2 linked regions of the Symmachiella macrocystis genome follow. The protein of the gene in region 1 interacts with the protein of each later gene in a pairwise test. Links are inferred from orthologs where the notes say so. Each region holds a gene or a part of one and is shown on either strand. Other genes may lie near its edges. The genes, in order: ndk and CA54_RS03800.

Evidence for each region.
Region 2: the proteins of ndk (region 1) and CA54_RS03800 interact in binary tests that used the Escherichia coli proteins (3 or more experiments, as listed by UniProt). The link is inferred for Symmachiella macrocystis from one-to-one orthologs.

The regions. Positions count from the first base shown.
Region 1 is NZ_SJPP01000003.1:367,215-375,260, reverse strand. What follows is about bases 1-2,870. They hold ndk (nucleoside-diphosphate kinase), read left to right. Parts: upstream 1-1,136; coding sequence 1,137-1,604; downstream 1,605-2,870. Other genes in these bases: sucC (ADP-forming succinate--CoA ligase subunit beta), read right to left, coding at 2,737-2,870; sucD (succinate--CoA ligase subunit alpha), read right to left, coding at 1,793-2,671; CA54_RS24915 (hypothetical protein), read left to right, coding at 359-922. Also shown: more of sucC, read right to left, coding at 2,871-3,924; CA54_RS24895 (RbsD/FucU family protein), read left to right, coding at 4,166-4,648; CA54_RS24890 (leucine-rich repeat domain-containing protein), read left to right, coding at 4,676-5,665; CA54_RS24885 (DUF1501 domain-containing protein), read right to left, coding at 5,724-7,172; CA54_RS24880 (DUF1549 and DUF1553 domain-containing protein), read right to left, coding at 7,202-8,046. UniProt on the Escherichia coli protein: Major role in the synthesis of nucleoside triphosphates other than ATP. The ATP gamma phosphate is transferred to the NDP beta phosphate via a ping-pong mechanism, using a phosphorylated active-site intermediate.
Region 2 is NZ_SJPP01000001.1:967,273-975,365, reverse strand. Bases 3,849-6,765 are described here. They hold CA54_RS03800 (5-formyltetrahydrofolate cyclo-ligase), read right to left. Parts: upstream 5,643-6,765; coding sequence 5,055-5,642; downstream 3,849-5,054. Other genes in these bases: CA54_RS03795 (Gfo/Idh/MocA family protein), read left to right, coding at 5,732-6,765; CA54_RS03805 (UbiD family decarboxylase), read right to left, coding at 3,849-4,990. In the rest of the region: CA54_RS03820 (ArnT family glycosyltransferase), read right to left, coding at 1-746; CA54_RS03815 (ferritin-like domain-containing protein), read right to left, coding at 1,021-1,818; rimI (ribosomal protein S18-alanine N-acetyltransferase), read right to left, coding at 2,081-2,587; more of CA54_RS03805, read right to left, coding at 3,164-3,848; more of CA54_RS03795, read left to right, coding at 6,766-7,021; CA54_RS03790 (hypothetical protein), read right to left, coding at 8,018-8,093. UniProt on the Escherichia coli protein: Involved in the removal of 5-formyltetrahydrofolate.

The sequences.
Region 1 (8,046 bases):
CCCCGCTGTTTTGCCAATTGCCCGATTCTTGTCGCATGGACAACACGACTTGTAGAAAAAAATAGCTGCGACTGTGATGCGTTTCACAGAACATCCGCATGCCCCATACGATCATATCACTGTCGAGCAGCCGATGGACGAGTCGTTTTGTATTTGCTCTCGTCGCTGCCAGAGGAGTCCCTCAGGCTTTCAATCTCTTAGGAAACTAAGTAATTTTAGGGACAGGATGTGGTTGACCGGTTGCAATCTGTCATGCTTACGGTCATCCCTGTCAATTGTTACGTTTACCAAAGCTGTTGTGTGCCCGCTTGAAATGGGCACATCTCATCGTACCCCGCCATCAGGAGGCACTTTCACTATGCTTAAGGTTGTTGTCCCAAGTCTCGCGCTAATCTTGGCTGGCTTTGTTGCCGTTTCGGCAGCCGAAAAATCTGCTGAAGTTGAATCCGGCCTGAAACCGGGAACGTTTGTTCCTGCCTATCACGTGCGCGACATCACAGGTCCCAAAAAAGGGGAAACCTTGTGCTACCGCTGCCGCTATGGGAGCAAGCCGGTCGTGAACATTTTCGCCCGCGAAATCACACCGGAATTGACGGCATTGATTAAAGATGTCGACAAGCAAGTTGGCAAAAACAAAGCGAAGAAAATGTCCGCTTTCGTCGTCTTCCTCAGTGACGACGCCGACACGATGGAACCCAAGATCAAAGAATTGGCCAAAAAGAACAAGTTGACGATTCCCCTGACGATCATCGAAGATGTCGCCGGTCCTGAGGAATACAAGATCTCCAAAGACGCCGACGTCACCGTCATGATGTGGGTCGAATCGGAAGTCAAAGTCAACCACGCCTTCGGAAAAGGCAAACTTAAAAAAGAGAACGTCAAAAAGGTCGCTGCTGAAACTAAGAAAATCTTGGCCGACTGAATTGACAATTTGAAATTCGATCGGCTCACAAGCAGATCAAATTCGCAGACCGCGCGATACATGTCGCGCGGCCTGTTTTTTTATGCGCTGCTCTGAGGCCGTTTCGTCACGGTTCAGTGTTGCATTCGACCGCCGGTGTTCGCTAAAACTCACGGCCCAGAGGAATTTTCCCACACGACAATCCCCCCGAAATCCCATAAGGATGATCGCCACAATGGCCAACGAACGTAGCTTGATTTTGTTCAAACCCGATGCCGTCCAACGCCGTCTGTGCGGCGAATTGCTCTCCCGTATCGAAAAACGGGGCCTGAAAATCGTCGGCCTGAAGATGTTGATGGTCACCAAAGAGCTTTCCGCCCAACATTACGCCGAACACGTCGAGAAGCCGTTTTATCCGCTGCTGGAAGAATTCATCACTTCCGGCCCCGTTGTGGCGTTGGTCGTCGAAGGCCCCGAAGCGATTTCGGTCATGCGGACCATGATGGGTTCAACCAACGGCCGGGAATCGGACCTGGGAACCATCCGCGGCGATTTCGGCCTGTCTCGCCAAATGAACCTGATCCACGGCAGCGACGGCCCCGAAGCAGCCGCACGGGAAATCCCGATCTACTTCCGCCCGGAAGAATTGATCGAATACGAAACCACTCTCGCCGGATGGGTCTGTGCCGACGACGAGAAGTAGAGTTGCCGATTACCTATTGGGGTCACCCTGATTGCCATCGGCAATCAGGGTGACGTTAGGCATAAGAAGCCGCAATGACAACGGTCCTTGACCAAGAAAGACTCATTGGTCAGGACTACTGTCATTGCGGCTTCTTGCGGGCTGCGCCCGCCCCGATAGCATGAGCTATCGCGGCCACCCCTAGATTTTCAACCCGCTTTGGCGATTGCTCGTTGCACGGCGGAGCCCATGTCGGCTGGGCTTTCAGCGACGACGGCGCCGGCGGCTTCTAGTGCGGCAATTTTTTCCTCAGCTGTGCCGCTGCCACCGGAAATAATCGCACCGGCATGTCCCATCCGTTTGCCCTTAGGGGCGGTCCGACCGGCGATGAACGATCCGACCGGCTTGGTGACGTGTTCCTTAATGAACTCCGCGGCCTTCTCCTCAGCGTTGCCGCCGATTTCGCCGATCATCAAAATCGCTTCGGTCCCCGGATCGTTTTGGAACATCTCCAGCAGATCGATGAAGTTCGTGCCGATGATCGGATCGCCGCCGATTCCCACACAGGTCGATTGGCCCAAGCCAACGTTGCTCAACTGCCAGACCGCTTCGTAGGTCAGCGTGCCGCTGCGGCTGATGAGTCCTACCGTGCCGGGATTGTGGATATAACCGGGCATGATCCCGATCTTGGCAGCACCGGGCGTGATGATGCCGGGGCAGTTCGGGCCAATGAGCCGGCTGCCTGTGCGTGCCAAGCATTTGGAGACCCGGACCATATCGAGGACCGGCACCCCTTCGGTGATGCCGATGATCAGCGGAATTCCCGCATCGGCCGATTCCATGATCGCGTCGCCACAAAAGGGCGGCGGGACGAACACCATCGAGCAATTCGCCCCAGTTTTGGCGACGGCTTCTTCGACGGTGTTGAACACCGGAAACCCGTCGACCTCGGTTCCCCCTTTGCCGGGAGTCACGCCGCCGACCAATTGCGTGCCGTATTCGCGGCACATCTGGCTATGAAACAACCCGGCGCGGCCGGTAATCCCTTGGCAAATTACCTTGGTGTCGGCATCGACTAAAATACTCATCGATCTATTTCGCCTTCTTCGTTTTCGCGACTTTGCTTGGTATTCAATCTATGGCTAAAAACCGATTACGCACTCAACGTGCCGACGACCTTCTTAGCGGCATCCGTCAAATCGGTGGCGCTGACAATATCGCGACCGCTGGCAGCCAGCATTTCGCGGGCCTTATCGACGTTCGTCCCTTCCAACCGCACCACCAACGGAATGGTGAAGCCCACTTTTTCGTACGACGTCAACAGCGCCTCGACAATCGTGTCGCACTTCATGATGCCGCCGAAAATGTTCACCAGCACCGCTTTCACGTTCGAGTCCGACAGGATGATCTTGAACGCTTCGGTCACCTGGTCGACGTTGGCTCCGCCACCTACGTCCAAGAAGTTGGCAGGTTCTCCGCCATGCAGTTTGATCAGGTCCATCGTGCTCATCGCCAACCCAGCTCCGTTCACCAGACAGCCGATGTTGCCGTCGAGATTCACGTAGCTCAGCCCGGCCGCTCCGGCACGAACTTCCGCTGCGTCCTCTTCGGACAGGTCCCGCAATTCCAGCAGCGGTTTGTGACGGAACAGGGCGTTGTCGTCGAAGGCGATCTTCGCGTCCAATACGACCAATTCGTCATCGGCCGTCACCACCAAGGGGTTGACCTCGGCCATGCTGCAATCGTTGTCGGCAAAGAACTTGCAGACTTGCGGCAGAAATTTGCCGGCTTGTTTCATTTGAGCGGAGTTGAAACCCAGCTTAAAGCACAGGTTGCGGACCTGATACGGCATCAATCCGTAGTCGGCGTCAAACGGTTCGCGGAAGATTTTTTCCGGCGTGTTGGCGGCAACCTCTTCGATTTCCATCCCCCCTTCGGAGGACATCATCAAGACCGGTCCGCCCGCTTCGCGATCGACCACAATACCCAAATACAATTCGCGGGCGATTTGCAGTCCCTCTTCGACAAACAGCGTATTGACCTGTTTGCCTTCGTCGCCGGTTTGAATCGTAACCAGCGTTTGGCCCAACATCCGTTCCGCGTTTTCACGGGCTTCAGCTGCTGATTTGACCAGCACGACGCCCGGTTGCTCGGGAAATTCCTTGAATCGCCCTTTTCCGCGGCCGCCGGCGTGAATTTGTGATTTGACGACGGCAATCGACCCGCCCAGCGTGTCATAGGCCGCCGCGACTTCGTCCGCCGATTTACAGACGACTCCCCGCGGAACGCGGACACCCGCATCGGCGAGCAATTGTTTGCCTTGATATTCGTGAATCTTCATGCTGATACTCTCGTTTTCGTGAATATTCAATTGCCCTTTCCAGCGGCAACGCGGCCATCATAGCGAGGCGCCCGACACGTTTCTAGTCGCCACGCAGCTAAGAAATTGATTCTCCTCTCTCCCTTTGGGAGAGGAGCCGGGGTGAGGGCCCTCACCCCACACGCAATCTCCCCGCAACGATTCACTCACCCCCACCGATCCATAAAACAGTGGGCAATGCCAGCAGGAATCGTTAACATGCATGCCGACAAATCCCACAAAATTCCACAACCAGACCCCGGAGGCACAGGCGATGCTCAAAGGCGTACCGACCACGATTTCCCCCGAATTGATGCATGTCTTGATGAGCATGGGGCACGGCGACGAAATCGTGATCGCCGACGGCAATTTCCCCGCCGACTCGCACGCCCAGCAACTCGTCCGCTGCGACGGTTTAGCGGGGCTGCCGGTTATCGAGGGGATTTTGAAATTCCTGCCGGTCGACACCTTCGTCGACGACGTCGCCGTCGTCATGCAGCCAGTCGATAAGTCCGCCACCGAACCCCCCATCTGGACCGGCTTCCGCCGCGCATTGGAGCGCGCCGAAGACCGCGAAATCCAACTCACCCTCATCGACCGCCACGCCTTCTACGACCGCGCCCGCGAAGCCTACGCCATTGTGGCAACGAGCGAAACGGCACTGTACGCGAATCTGATTCTGAAGAAGGGGGTTGTGGCGCCGTAGGATTGTCAGTCTAAACGGAGCGTTCCCATGACCGAAACCCAACCGCAGCAACGCCGTTTTTCCCGAACCACAGTTTTCTGTGTAGTCACCGGTCTCCTGCTTATCGCGGCCGGTGTGTTCTGCTTTTGGTGGCCCTACCACCTGGAACAGCAGGCGATCACTGCCGTCAACGATTGGCGGGGCAATGTGAAAACTGAGGTCATCCGCCCTGGTTGGGTTCCGAATTCGATTGACGACTCGCAGCTCCCATTATTCGAAAGAGTCGTGTCCGCCGAATTGATTCTTCTGTCGGTGGGCGATGACGAATTGAAACAACTCAGTGAGCTGACACACATCGAATACCTGGACCTGCAAGGCACAAAAATCACCGGCGCAGGTTTGACGCATCTGCGCGGAATGGTTTCTCTCAAGACCCTTGTGCTTCACAATACCGATGTCAGCGATGCGGGCTTGGTGCACCTGAGTGAATTGAAGAATCTTGAGTTGCTTGATCTGTCCAACACCAAGGTCAGCGGTTCCGGGCTGGCCCAACTCAGCCGACTCCCCAAATTGAAGAGTTTGGGATTGGATGAAACGTCCATCGACGATGCCGCCCTGCAACATCTGAGCGGGTTGACGACCCTTGAGGATTTATCGCTTTCCAAAACGGGGATCACGGACGCCGGCCTCAAGCACATCCGTGGCTTGACGAAGCTCAAGACGCTAGTCCTACACCACACCAATATCACCGGAGCCGGCCTCGAACATTTGCGGGGAATGCCATCGCTCGAAACCCTATGGCTGTCCGACACAAAAGTCGACGACGACGGCATGCAGAATTTAAGCGGGCTGACATCATTACGTAACCTCTGGCTGCGCAACACCCAGGTCAGCGATGGGGGACTGGAGCATCTCAGAGGATTGATGAATCTCGTTGAATTAACGCTTTCCAATTCGCGTGTGACCGCCGCCGGTGTTGAAGCATTACAGAACGAACTACTGGGGTGTGACATCCAATGGACACCGCCCACGCCTTAAGAAGCATGGCCCGCTGGCGCGTAAACTCCCACACCTTCGCCGGGTGGGATTGCCACGATCATGCAAACACGTTGCTGATCACTTCCCCTTCATTCACCGTCGCCCGTTCCGGGCGGCCTTGGTGCTGGTAGATCAGTTGGGTGTGGTCCAGTCCCATCGCTTCGAGGATCGTGGCGTGCAGATCGTGGACGTGGGCGCGGTCTTCGACGGCGTGGAGTCCGAAATCGTCGGTTTGGCCAATGATTTGGCCTCCCTTGATCCCGCCGCCGGCCATCCACATGGTGAAGCCGTAGGGGTTGTGGTCGCGGCCGTCCCCTTGTTCCGACATCGCCGTCCGGCCGAACTCGCCGCCCCAGATGACTAACGTCGAATCCAACAGCCCGCGGCGCTTGAGATCCTTGAGTAGACCGGCGATCGGTTTGTCGGTGCTGCCGCAATATTTGGTGTGGTTCTTTTCAATCTTCGAGTGCGCGTCCCATTTGCTACCCGAACCGGAGTAGAGTTGGATGAACCGCACACCCCGTTCGACCAATCGCCGGGCCAGCAGACAATTTTTGCCGAAGGCTTTAGTGTTCTTTTGGTCCAGACCGTACATCTGCTGCGTCTCTTCGGTTTCCTGCGCCAGGTCGACCGCTTCGGGGGCGTGGGATTGCATGCGAAACGCCAATTCATAACTGGCGATGCGAGCTTCCAATTGCGTATCGCCGCTCCGCACTTCGAGGTGTTGGCGATTCAACTGATTGAGGAAATCAAGTTTGTTCCGTTGCTGCGCCTGGGCAATGCTCTCCGGCGAGGCGAGGTGCAGGATGGGGCTATCACCGTTGCGGAATCGCGTTCCCTGATACGTGGCGGGCATGAATCCCGTCCCCCACACGCGGCTGCCGCCGGGCGGTTCCTTGGCTTCATCCAACAGCACGACAAAAGCGGGTAGGTTTTGGTTTTCGGTCCCCAGTCCGTATGTGACCCAGGCTCCCAGGCTCGGACGCCCGGCGAGGATACTGCCGGTGTTCATTTGGCAAACGCTGCCGACGTGATTCAATCCGTTCGCCCAGCAGGAACGGATGACGGCAATGTCATCAATGCACTCACCAACGTGCGGATACCAGTTGGAGACCGGAATGCCACTCTCGCCGTAGCGGGTCCACTTGCGTTTGCTTTCCAGTAACGTATTGTCCGAAACGCCCATCGGCGTGATCACACGTTCGACGGAATCGGGCAACGGCTTGCCAGCGAATTCGTTCACCTTGGGTTTGGGATCGAAGGTGTCCAAATGGCTTGGTCCGCCGTCCATGAACAGAAAGATACAGCTCTTCGCCTGCGCGATATAATGCGCTGCCTGTGCTGCCAACGGATTAACGGCTGACTTTTCCGCAGCCAGCAAGCCCTCTTGTTGCAACAAGCCTTGCAGGGCCAGCGCGCCAAACCCACCCCCGGCCTGTGCCAGAAAATCGCGGCGCGACCGTGACGATTGGTGGTGTGGCATGTGGTTTGGGGAGAACGCGTCCATAATCACTTCAACCTCTTGCAGCCGGTCAGTCAGTCGATGTACAAAAACTCGTTACTGTTGAACAGCGCGTGGCAAAAGTCCACCAGCCCGCCGACCAAAGCGGCGTCGTAAACATAAGGAACATTCGCCGGAAAATGCGACGGATGCCCTGCGGCGCGATGCGCGGCAATCACCCTCTGCTGCGTGGCAATAAAGTCAGCCGCCGCAGCCACCTCGTCTGGATTCGGCGTGCGACCCAGCGCTTCCTGGTAGGCTTGAGTGATACAGTCGTTGATGTCCAATTGCGGTTGATCGCGAATCAACTTCGCCGCGAATTGTTCGGCCAATCCCAACACCAGTCCGCTGTTGAGTAGCGACAGCGCTTGTGGCGCGATCGTCGTTTCTTGTCGCTTCGCACAGCTCTCGTGCATGTCGGGAAAGTCAAAAGCCTGTAACAGCGGGTAGGGCATGTTCCGCTTCGCTAAAATGTAAATCGATCGCCGATTGCGTGCAGCGCGATCTTGGGATGGTTTCCAAGCCTCACGGGCACTGAAATTCGGTGGCAGATCCGGTTTGACGCCGGGACCGTACATTTCCAGATTCAATTCGCCCGAAACCGCCAGCAACCCATCGCGAATCGCTTCGGCATCCAATCGCCTGCGCGGAAACCGTGAGTAGAGTTCGTTGTCCGCATCCTGTTCAGTGACGCGGGGATCAGTGGGACGACTCGATTGGCGATACACGGCCGAATTCATGATCAGGCGGTGGAGTGCTTTGATGCTCCAACCTTGGGCGACAAATTCACTCGCCAGCCAATCCAACAATTCAGGATGGGAGGGCAGGGCGGTTTGTGTGCCGAAATCGTTAGCGTTGGCAACGATGCCGCGGCCGAAGT
Region 2 (8,093 bases), on another replicon or contig:
ACAATTTTTGGGACCCGATCAAATCGTCCCCATTGCCAGTGGGGGTATCCGGCGAGCAGTGTGAGGTTCATGGCGAACATGCAAAGGGGGATCATGACCAAAACGATCACGATGCGTTGGGTTTGGCGCAGTCGGGAAACAGTTGCAGGAGCTAGGCTGAGCAACCAGAAGCAGGCCAACGGGATCAAGGTCCAACCTTCGGTACGCGTGAGGATGGCGCCAGCCGTGGCGAGGCCGGCGGCGATGGGAGTCGCAATGTTGTCGCGGGATGTCGCGCAGCGCAGCAGTAAATAACTCGCCAATATAAAGCAAAACCAGTAGGTCGATTCGCGAATCGGTTCGACGGAGAGTTTGACTAACTCCGGATGCATGGCGAACAGCAGGACGGCTATGGTGGCCCAACGGTCATTGAATAGTCGGCGGACCAACCCAAACAGTGGAAACACGGTGAGACCGGAGATCAAAATGCCCCAGATCTTGAAGTTCCAGGGAAATGCGAGCCCCGTACTTTCTAGTCCCCATAAGATAAACGGGAAGATATTGAGGTTCAGATAGTTCAGAGCTGCATCCGTCTGACCTTGTTTCCACATCTCGACGACCGACAGATAAAAGTATCCATCGTCACAGATTGACGAGATTTGCCAGGCCAGCAATAGACGGGGAATGACGGTCAGCAGCACCAAGAGGGCCAGGATCAGCCCCAGCTTTCTTTGCGTGAAGGGCTTCCCTATGAAGAATTCGGGCATACCTTCGAGATTTCGGAGGAAAGGCTCTTTGCCTGTTTGATTCCACGAGGCGATTTGCAAAGAATTCTCCAACGGCAATCGGGCGAACTCGGATCTCGATTCCGAAGAGTTGAACCGACGCGGTTCGGCAAATGGACGTCGCAGTTGGTTCGGCGAGTTTATAGCAAAGGCAGGGGGAAGGAGGAAGGCGAAGATTTTGGTGGAAGGAGAGGAACAGTTCCTGCACCTGCCATTTTTTACTGCCTACCGCCTACTGCCTACTATCGTAGAGCGACTAGCGCAAGTCATCACGACCGGCGTGTTGGATCTGGTCGATGAATTCGTCCGTCAGGCCGGCGTCGAGTCGGGGTTGGCGTTGGAAGGCTTTGCCTTTGGCTTTTTCGGGGCGGAGCGGCCAGTGAAGGTGGTCAATATAGGCGTCCCAGTCGGTTTGGTCGGCTGGTTTCATGGCGCGTAGCCAATGGATGCCAAAGGCGACATGGCCGATTTCGTCTTGGTGAATCGCGCGCATGATTCCGGCGCCTTTTTTATCGCCGGCGGAATCGTAGGCTTGCTCGAATTCGATGGTGTGATCGAGATTACCCGCCTCGAAGGTGAGGGGCAAACCGGCGAGGTAGTCGAGTGGGCTTTGGAAATCCTGAGCTTTGAGCCAGAAATATCCGTTCACCGGGAGGTCTCCGAACGTCATGCCGAATTCTTCGAGTCGCTGGGCATGCATGCGGGTGTGGCGTTGTTCATCTGCCATGATGGGCAGCATGCCGTGGCGAAATTCGGTCGGGGCATCGGGAAAGGCGCATAACGTAAATGCCATGACCTCCAGTGCCTGGAGTTCGTGGTTAGCCATGATATGGTGGGCGACGGCGCGTTTGGCGGGATCTCGAAACGCGGTCGGCGCGGGCATGGCGGGCGCTTCTTTACGGCCGGCGAATTTCAGGTTGGCCGGGCGGGCGGGCAACGGAAAACGCTGCGGAGGGCCGGGGATCCGATCCGTCGCAGGGCCGTCCAGCGGCCGGAGTTTTTCGGCCAGGCTGTCGGACTGCAGAATTCTTTCGGCAAAGTCGCGTATTTCCATGAGTTCGTGGGCAGCGGGTTGAGTTGGTTGCCGGCGGTGAAATAACCAGTGTAGCAACCAGAATCTCAAGAACCAGGGGATGGTCGAGAGAGTTCGGTGCCTTTGAATGGTGAGGCGCAAAAAAAACACGCCTGGTGAGAGGCGTGTTTTAACGTAACGTCATTGTGATGAATGCCGAGGGCACGATTGCGTATCGGCATGGGGGCGTGAAAACGCTTGTAAGTGCGTTTTTAAACCCCGTGATCACATCGTGAAACCTGCGTTAGGATTCTTCGTGGAGTCCGTCGGCGAGTTTTTCGTATTTGGCGATGCGATTGTGCGGTGCGAAGTTGTACATGGCGTCCTCGGGGTCGAGGCGGTACTTCATCACGTAGGCATCTTCGGCAGAGTCTTCGTAGTGGTCGCGGAGCACACCCACGGCGACGAAATCGCTGTTTTGGAAGAAGAGCTGCGCGGGCAAATTTGTCTCGCGGACTTCCAGAGTGATTTCCTTGCGTCGTTGTTGCGACAGCTTGCTGACGAGCTTTTCGATCATCTGTCCGCCGATGGCTTGGCGGCGAAAATCTTCAGCGACAGCGAAGTTGAGAATGTGCAATCGCGTTTTGTGCAATTCGTAGATCATGAAACCGACGACTTGCCCGTCGACTTCGGCGACCATACCAATGCAATTCCTCTGACGTAAGCAGCAGAGGAAATCTTCTTCGGTCCAATGATACTCGAAGCTTTCGCGTTCGATTCGCAGGACTTCGGCCATATCTCGCCGAATCATCCAACGGATTTGGACTTTGACGCTGACGCTTTTAATGCCTTGTCTGTGGTATTGTCCGGAATCGGAATTCACGGCGGCCTCCTTGCCTTTACTGAGGCTTCAAATCCGGCGTATCTGCGAACCGCTTCGTTGCGATCGTTTTCGAAACACAAACACGCGTTTGACCTCCAACCACGACGGAAACCAGCTGATCCGTTTTGCTGGCACGGAAACAATTACCCGCTTGGGGCAACTGAACCCGCAACACGATAGTATCGTGTTCAGTCCGAGAATGGAATTCCCAGCGGGCCGTTCCTGCCATGCGCAGGAAAATGGCCAGCGTATGCTGGTTCAACTAAACTCAGATTTTTGGGGGAGAACTGGTAACCGAAGTGTGAAAGCGCGATTTCTATCACAACTGCCGAAACAGGAAAAGACAAATCTGCGGAGATTATTTGTGGCCGTGATTGGTGACTTGCAAACGTCATCAATCCGTCTGACTGGTTGTGTTATCTCAGAAGCAAATAGGCCGGTATCGTAGTTACATGCAAGTCTGCAACCGCCGTTTTCCTATTGTCGCGTGGTTGCGCTGGGCAGTTAGAGAATTCCGCTTAAGGGACCCCCGGAAGCGGCAAACGCGTCAACGCGTGCGGTGATGTTTGGATCTTCAATCAGCGGCGGCGCGTGGTGTGGTTTGCGGCGGGCGTCGATGACCAAACTGCCGTGGCAGCCCCAATGTTTATCTTGGACATAACTGCCAATTCCATCGATGTCGACCGCTGGGTTGGAGCGTGTGAATGTGACCCATAGAAAATTGTTGAGTGTTCGAGCGGTGAATTCGCTGTCGTCGGCGATCACGATGAGCGGAAATTGATTGATGGGGGCGTCGGCGGAAAAATGATTACAGAAAGCGGCGACGGCCTCGCGGGATTGGAATGTGGGGCCGGTGATTGCCAGGACGCCAGGCAGGCAGAGGCGCGGATTGGTGAAGCCGTCGGGGAGGTTCAATTCGTGGGGGATTTCGGTGGGCAGTTTGTGGATCGGTTCACCGGCAGCGGCCATAACAACTTTGGAGCCGCGATTCAGGCCGCTGCCGGAATAATCGAGCGTGTCGATCGTGGTTTGAGTTTGGAAATGCAAATCGCGCCGCCAATCGATACGACTGAGTAGGTGCGTAAAGACAGCGGGGATGTCGTTGACGTCCAGTTGCGGGGCATCGTTTTCAGCAACGATCAAGAGGTATTTTGCCAACGACATTTGCCCTTGCCCGAGAATGGCGTTGGCTTGGGTAAGGATTTCCTGCGGAGCACTGTCGCCGCCCCAGGGGACGTACCGTTCGCTGCCGATGGCCAACAGCAAGGGGTGCACACCGGCGGCGTCGACGGCGTTTACGGCGCGGACTCCGGGTAGGACGGTGGGGATCATGGGGCCGGTGATTTCGTGGATCAGTGCGCCGAATAGCGTATCTTCTTGCGGGGGGCGTCCCACCACGGTGAATGGCCAGATGGCGCCGTCGCGGTGATAGACTTTTTCGACACAGAAGACGGGGAACTCGTGCGCTAAACTGTAGTATCCCAGGTGGTCCCCAAAGGGGCCTTCGGGGAGGGTACGCTCGGGGATGATGTAGCCGCTGATGCAAAAATCGATTTCGGCGGGGATCGGCAACGGTTGTGCGCCGTGCACCATGCGCACGCGTCGGCCGCCTAACGCGCCGGCGAAGTACAGTTCGGGGAGGCCTTCGGGAAGGGGCATTACAGCGGCGACGCTCATCGCGGGAGGGCCACCGACGAGGATATTCGCCCGCAGTTTTTCGCCCCGACGAATCGCAGCGGCGTGATGGACGCCAATGCCGCGATGGATTTGATAGTGCAGTCCGATTTCGGCGTTGGGTTGGTATTGGCCGCCAGAGAGTTGCACGCGGTACATGCCCAGGTTGGATTTAGCGATGCCGGGCGTGTCGGGGTGTTCGGTGTAGACTTGCGGCAAGGTAATAAACGCGCCGCCATCATCGGGCCAGGATTTGAGTTGCGGAAGTTGATCGATACTGGTGGTGTGCTCGAGTATGGGACCGCGACGGACTTTGCGGGGGAGCATGCTGAGTGCGGTCGGGCTGGCGCGGAAGGACTTCCACGGGTGCCGGGCAGCGGTAGAGGGGTCGGCTTTAATGCGGACAAGTTGTGAAACCGCATCGAGCGTGTCGCGAAAGATATACCGTACGCGGTCCATGCTGCCGAACAGGTTGCTGACCATGGGAAACGGGCTGCCGGTGACGTTGGCATAGTAAATAGCGGGACCGTCGGCGGCGAAGACGCGGCGCTGGATTTCAGCTGCTTCTAAGTTGGGGTCAACCGGTTCCTCGATACGGATCATCCGCCCGGTGGCGAGCAGATCATCGGTGCAGGCTTTGAGTGTGCGGTAACCCATGTTCGAAGGCTTGGTGTCTTTGCGTGATAATTTGTTGGTGTTGATGGCGAGGCAGAGATTTTGGTTAGGCTTCTGGATAAATCCTAGACTCGGTGATGATCTTGTCCATGAAGACGTCGTGCGATTCGGTGGGGATTTTTCGGAAAATTTGGCAGTCGAACGCTAGTGCAATCAGTGGCGTTTTGCTTTTTGCGGTTTGCAGCAGTTTATCATAATACCCCTTGCCGTGGCCGCAGCGGGCGCCGTGAATATCGAATGCGACTCCGGGCACGAGAATGATGTCGAGTTGATCGGTCGCGGCGCTGCGGTCGGGCTGTGTGCGGAGTTCGCTGTGCGGTTCGGGGATGCCGTAGGCTCCGGGGGTGAGCTCGTCACGGTTTTTTAGGTGAAACAATTGCAGTTCACCGTCGTGGCAATAGGGGATGACGACTTGTTTGTCGGTCTCTAATGCAGCGTTGATGAGGTCGGCGGTAGCGACTTCTTCGCGGACACTGACATACAGCATCACGGTGTGGGCGGATTGGTATTCGGGGAGGGTATGGAGGTGATCGGTGATCTGTTGGCTGCGTGCGTGGCGGTTGTCGAGTGCTTGGCGCGCATCGCGGGCTTGCTGGCGAATCTGTGGTTTGGTGATTGGTGTTGGTGCGGACAAGATTTGTATCCGTTGTAGTGGTCGGGTAGGATGCAGAGACGAGCGTTGTTGGTATCCGGTGTATTTCCGTCCGTCAATGGAGGTCCGTCATGTCTGCGATGAATCGACGCGGTTTTTTGGGAACGACATTGGTGGCGGCGGGGACGTTCGCGTCTGCCGCACCGGTCAAGGCAGCGGCGAATGATACGGTGGGCGTGGCGGTGTTGGGAGCGGGCCGGGGAGCGAACTTGGCGGCGCATTTTGCCGCGTTGCCCGACAGCCAGGTGGTGGCGATTTGCGAAGTGGATGCAGCGCGGGGGCAGAAATTGGCGGAGCGGGTGCAGGCGATTTCCGGGAAGCGTCCGCCGGTGGTGGCTGATTTTCGCACTTTGCTCGACCAGAAGGATGTGGATGCGTTGGCCGTGGCGACACCCGATCATTGGCATGCGCCGGCAACGATCCTGGGGTGTGCGGCGGGAAAAGATGTGTATGTCGAGAAACCGGCATCTCATAACGTCGCTGAAGGACGGATGGCTGTGAACGCGGCTCGCAAGTTTGATCGGATCGTGCAGCACGGTACAAATTTACGCGCGGCTCCGCACTATGAAGAAGCTTGGGAGCTATTAAGACAAGGGGTGATCGGCAAGGTCTTGATGGTCAAGGCGATCAATAATCAACGGCGGGGACGATTGGCGCAGCGGCAGGACGAAGCAACGCCGGCGGGGGTGGATTACAACATGTGGTTGGGGCCGGCTGAGAAGCGGGCGTTCAATCGCAATCGCTTTCACAGCAGTTGGCATTGGAATTGGGAGTACGGCACGGGAGATATTGGTAACGATGGCGTGCACCAAATCGACTTAGGACGCTGGGCTTTGGGTTTGAAGGCTCCGAAGTCCGTTTCGGCGATGGGGGCCAAGCTGGGTTCGAAAGGGGATGCGCAGGAGACGCCCGACACGATGGTGGTGACGTGGGAATATGATGACCTGTTGTTTGTGTATGAACAGCGGGACTTCACACCGTATCGCATGCAAGGACATCGATTGGACAACGACAACATCTTTTTCGGCGACCAAGGGTACTTGATGATCGACCGCGACGGTTATCGCGTGTTTCATAAGAGAGGGGAGCGGGGACCGGTCGGGGGAGAGAAGTGGGTTGATTCGCCGCGGCATTTTCAGAACTTCATCGATTGCGTGAAAAGCCGAGACCGGAACGAATTGATTGCGGATATTGAAGAAGGGCACTATTCGGCGTTGCTCTGCCATTTGGGGAATGCTTCGTTTCGCACAGGACGTCGATTGCAATTTGACGGCGAAGCTGAGCGATTTGTCGACGATGAGGAGGCGAATCGGTATTTGACGCGCGATTACCGGCAGGGCTTTGAATTGCCGGTTTTCTGACCGGGCCTTTAAGCGGTCGTTTTCGTGAGCTGATCCCCGTCTTGGCGCTTTGGGGCGGGCGGATTTAGTTTTTGTGCCCCCATTTCCGACGTGACAGGTGCGCCCCGTTGGTTGTCGGCGTGAAGCTGCGCCGGTTGGTCCGGTTATATCGCCGAATGGGGCGACACGGGTTTGTTGGTTCCGGCTATTGCGGTAGGAATTGCGAAAAAAACTCGGTAAATATCGCAACGAAATTGTGCCGTAGAACCGGGAGTGCATACCTAGCCGGACAATGTGGCAAGTCCGGCAGCGGTGAAGGCAATTTCCCCAAGTTATCGCAAACGGGGGTCCGAGACTGATCTTCTCGGCGCTCAGGTCGGGGTGGGTTTCGTGTTCGGAATAACCGGAACAATCGGCGGGTCTCGAGTCGGTCTGCTGTGCCGGAGAGTCACGCAAATCGCGTTACAGCGATTATCCGCCGCGCACCGATACAATGGGTGAAGCCGTAAAGGAATCTGGCATGCCGTCCGCCGAATTGGGGCGACAGCAATTGCGTTGATGGTCATGGGAGATCCATGAAACCAGGACGCGGTGAAAGGATTCTGAGCGGATAGAACAGTCTGTACCAACTGTTCTCCGAAGGGGGAACTTGCGCGTCGAGATTTGACTGCGGGTGGAATACCTCCATTTTGCATCTGATATCTCGCATTACTCCTTCCCGGACGTGCATCGACCCACGAAATCCAAACGATCCGCAGACCACGCGGATATCGACAACGAGCTACGATTTTTTTGAGAGATCGAAAGGAAGCTAAACCTCATGAAATGGCTGAATCTTATAGGCGCATTGGTGTTAGCGCTGGGCATGAACGGAACGGCTCAGGCTGGTTTGTTCGGCGGACACCATGGTAGCAGCGATTGTTGCGGCGCCGCGAAGAGCTGTGATTGTGCGTTGGCCTGTCCGCGCATTTGTTGTAAACCCGTTATCTGTCGTCCGACCTGTCACAAGGTCTACAATTACCAACGTTCGTGCTGCAAGCCGACTTGCTGCGACACTTGTGCTCCCACTGATTGTTGCGCCCCCAAGGCGTGC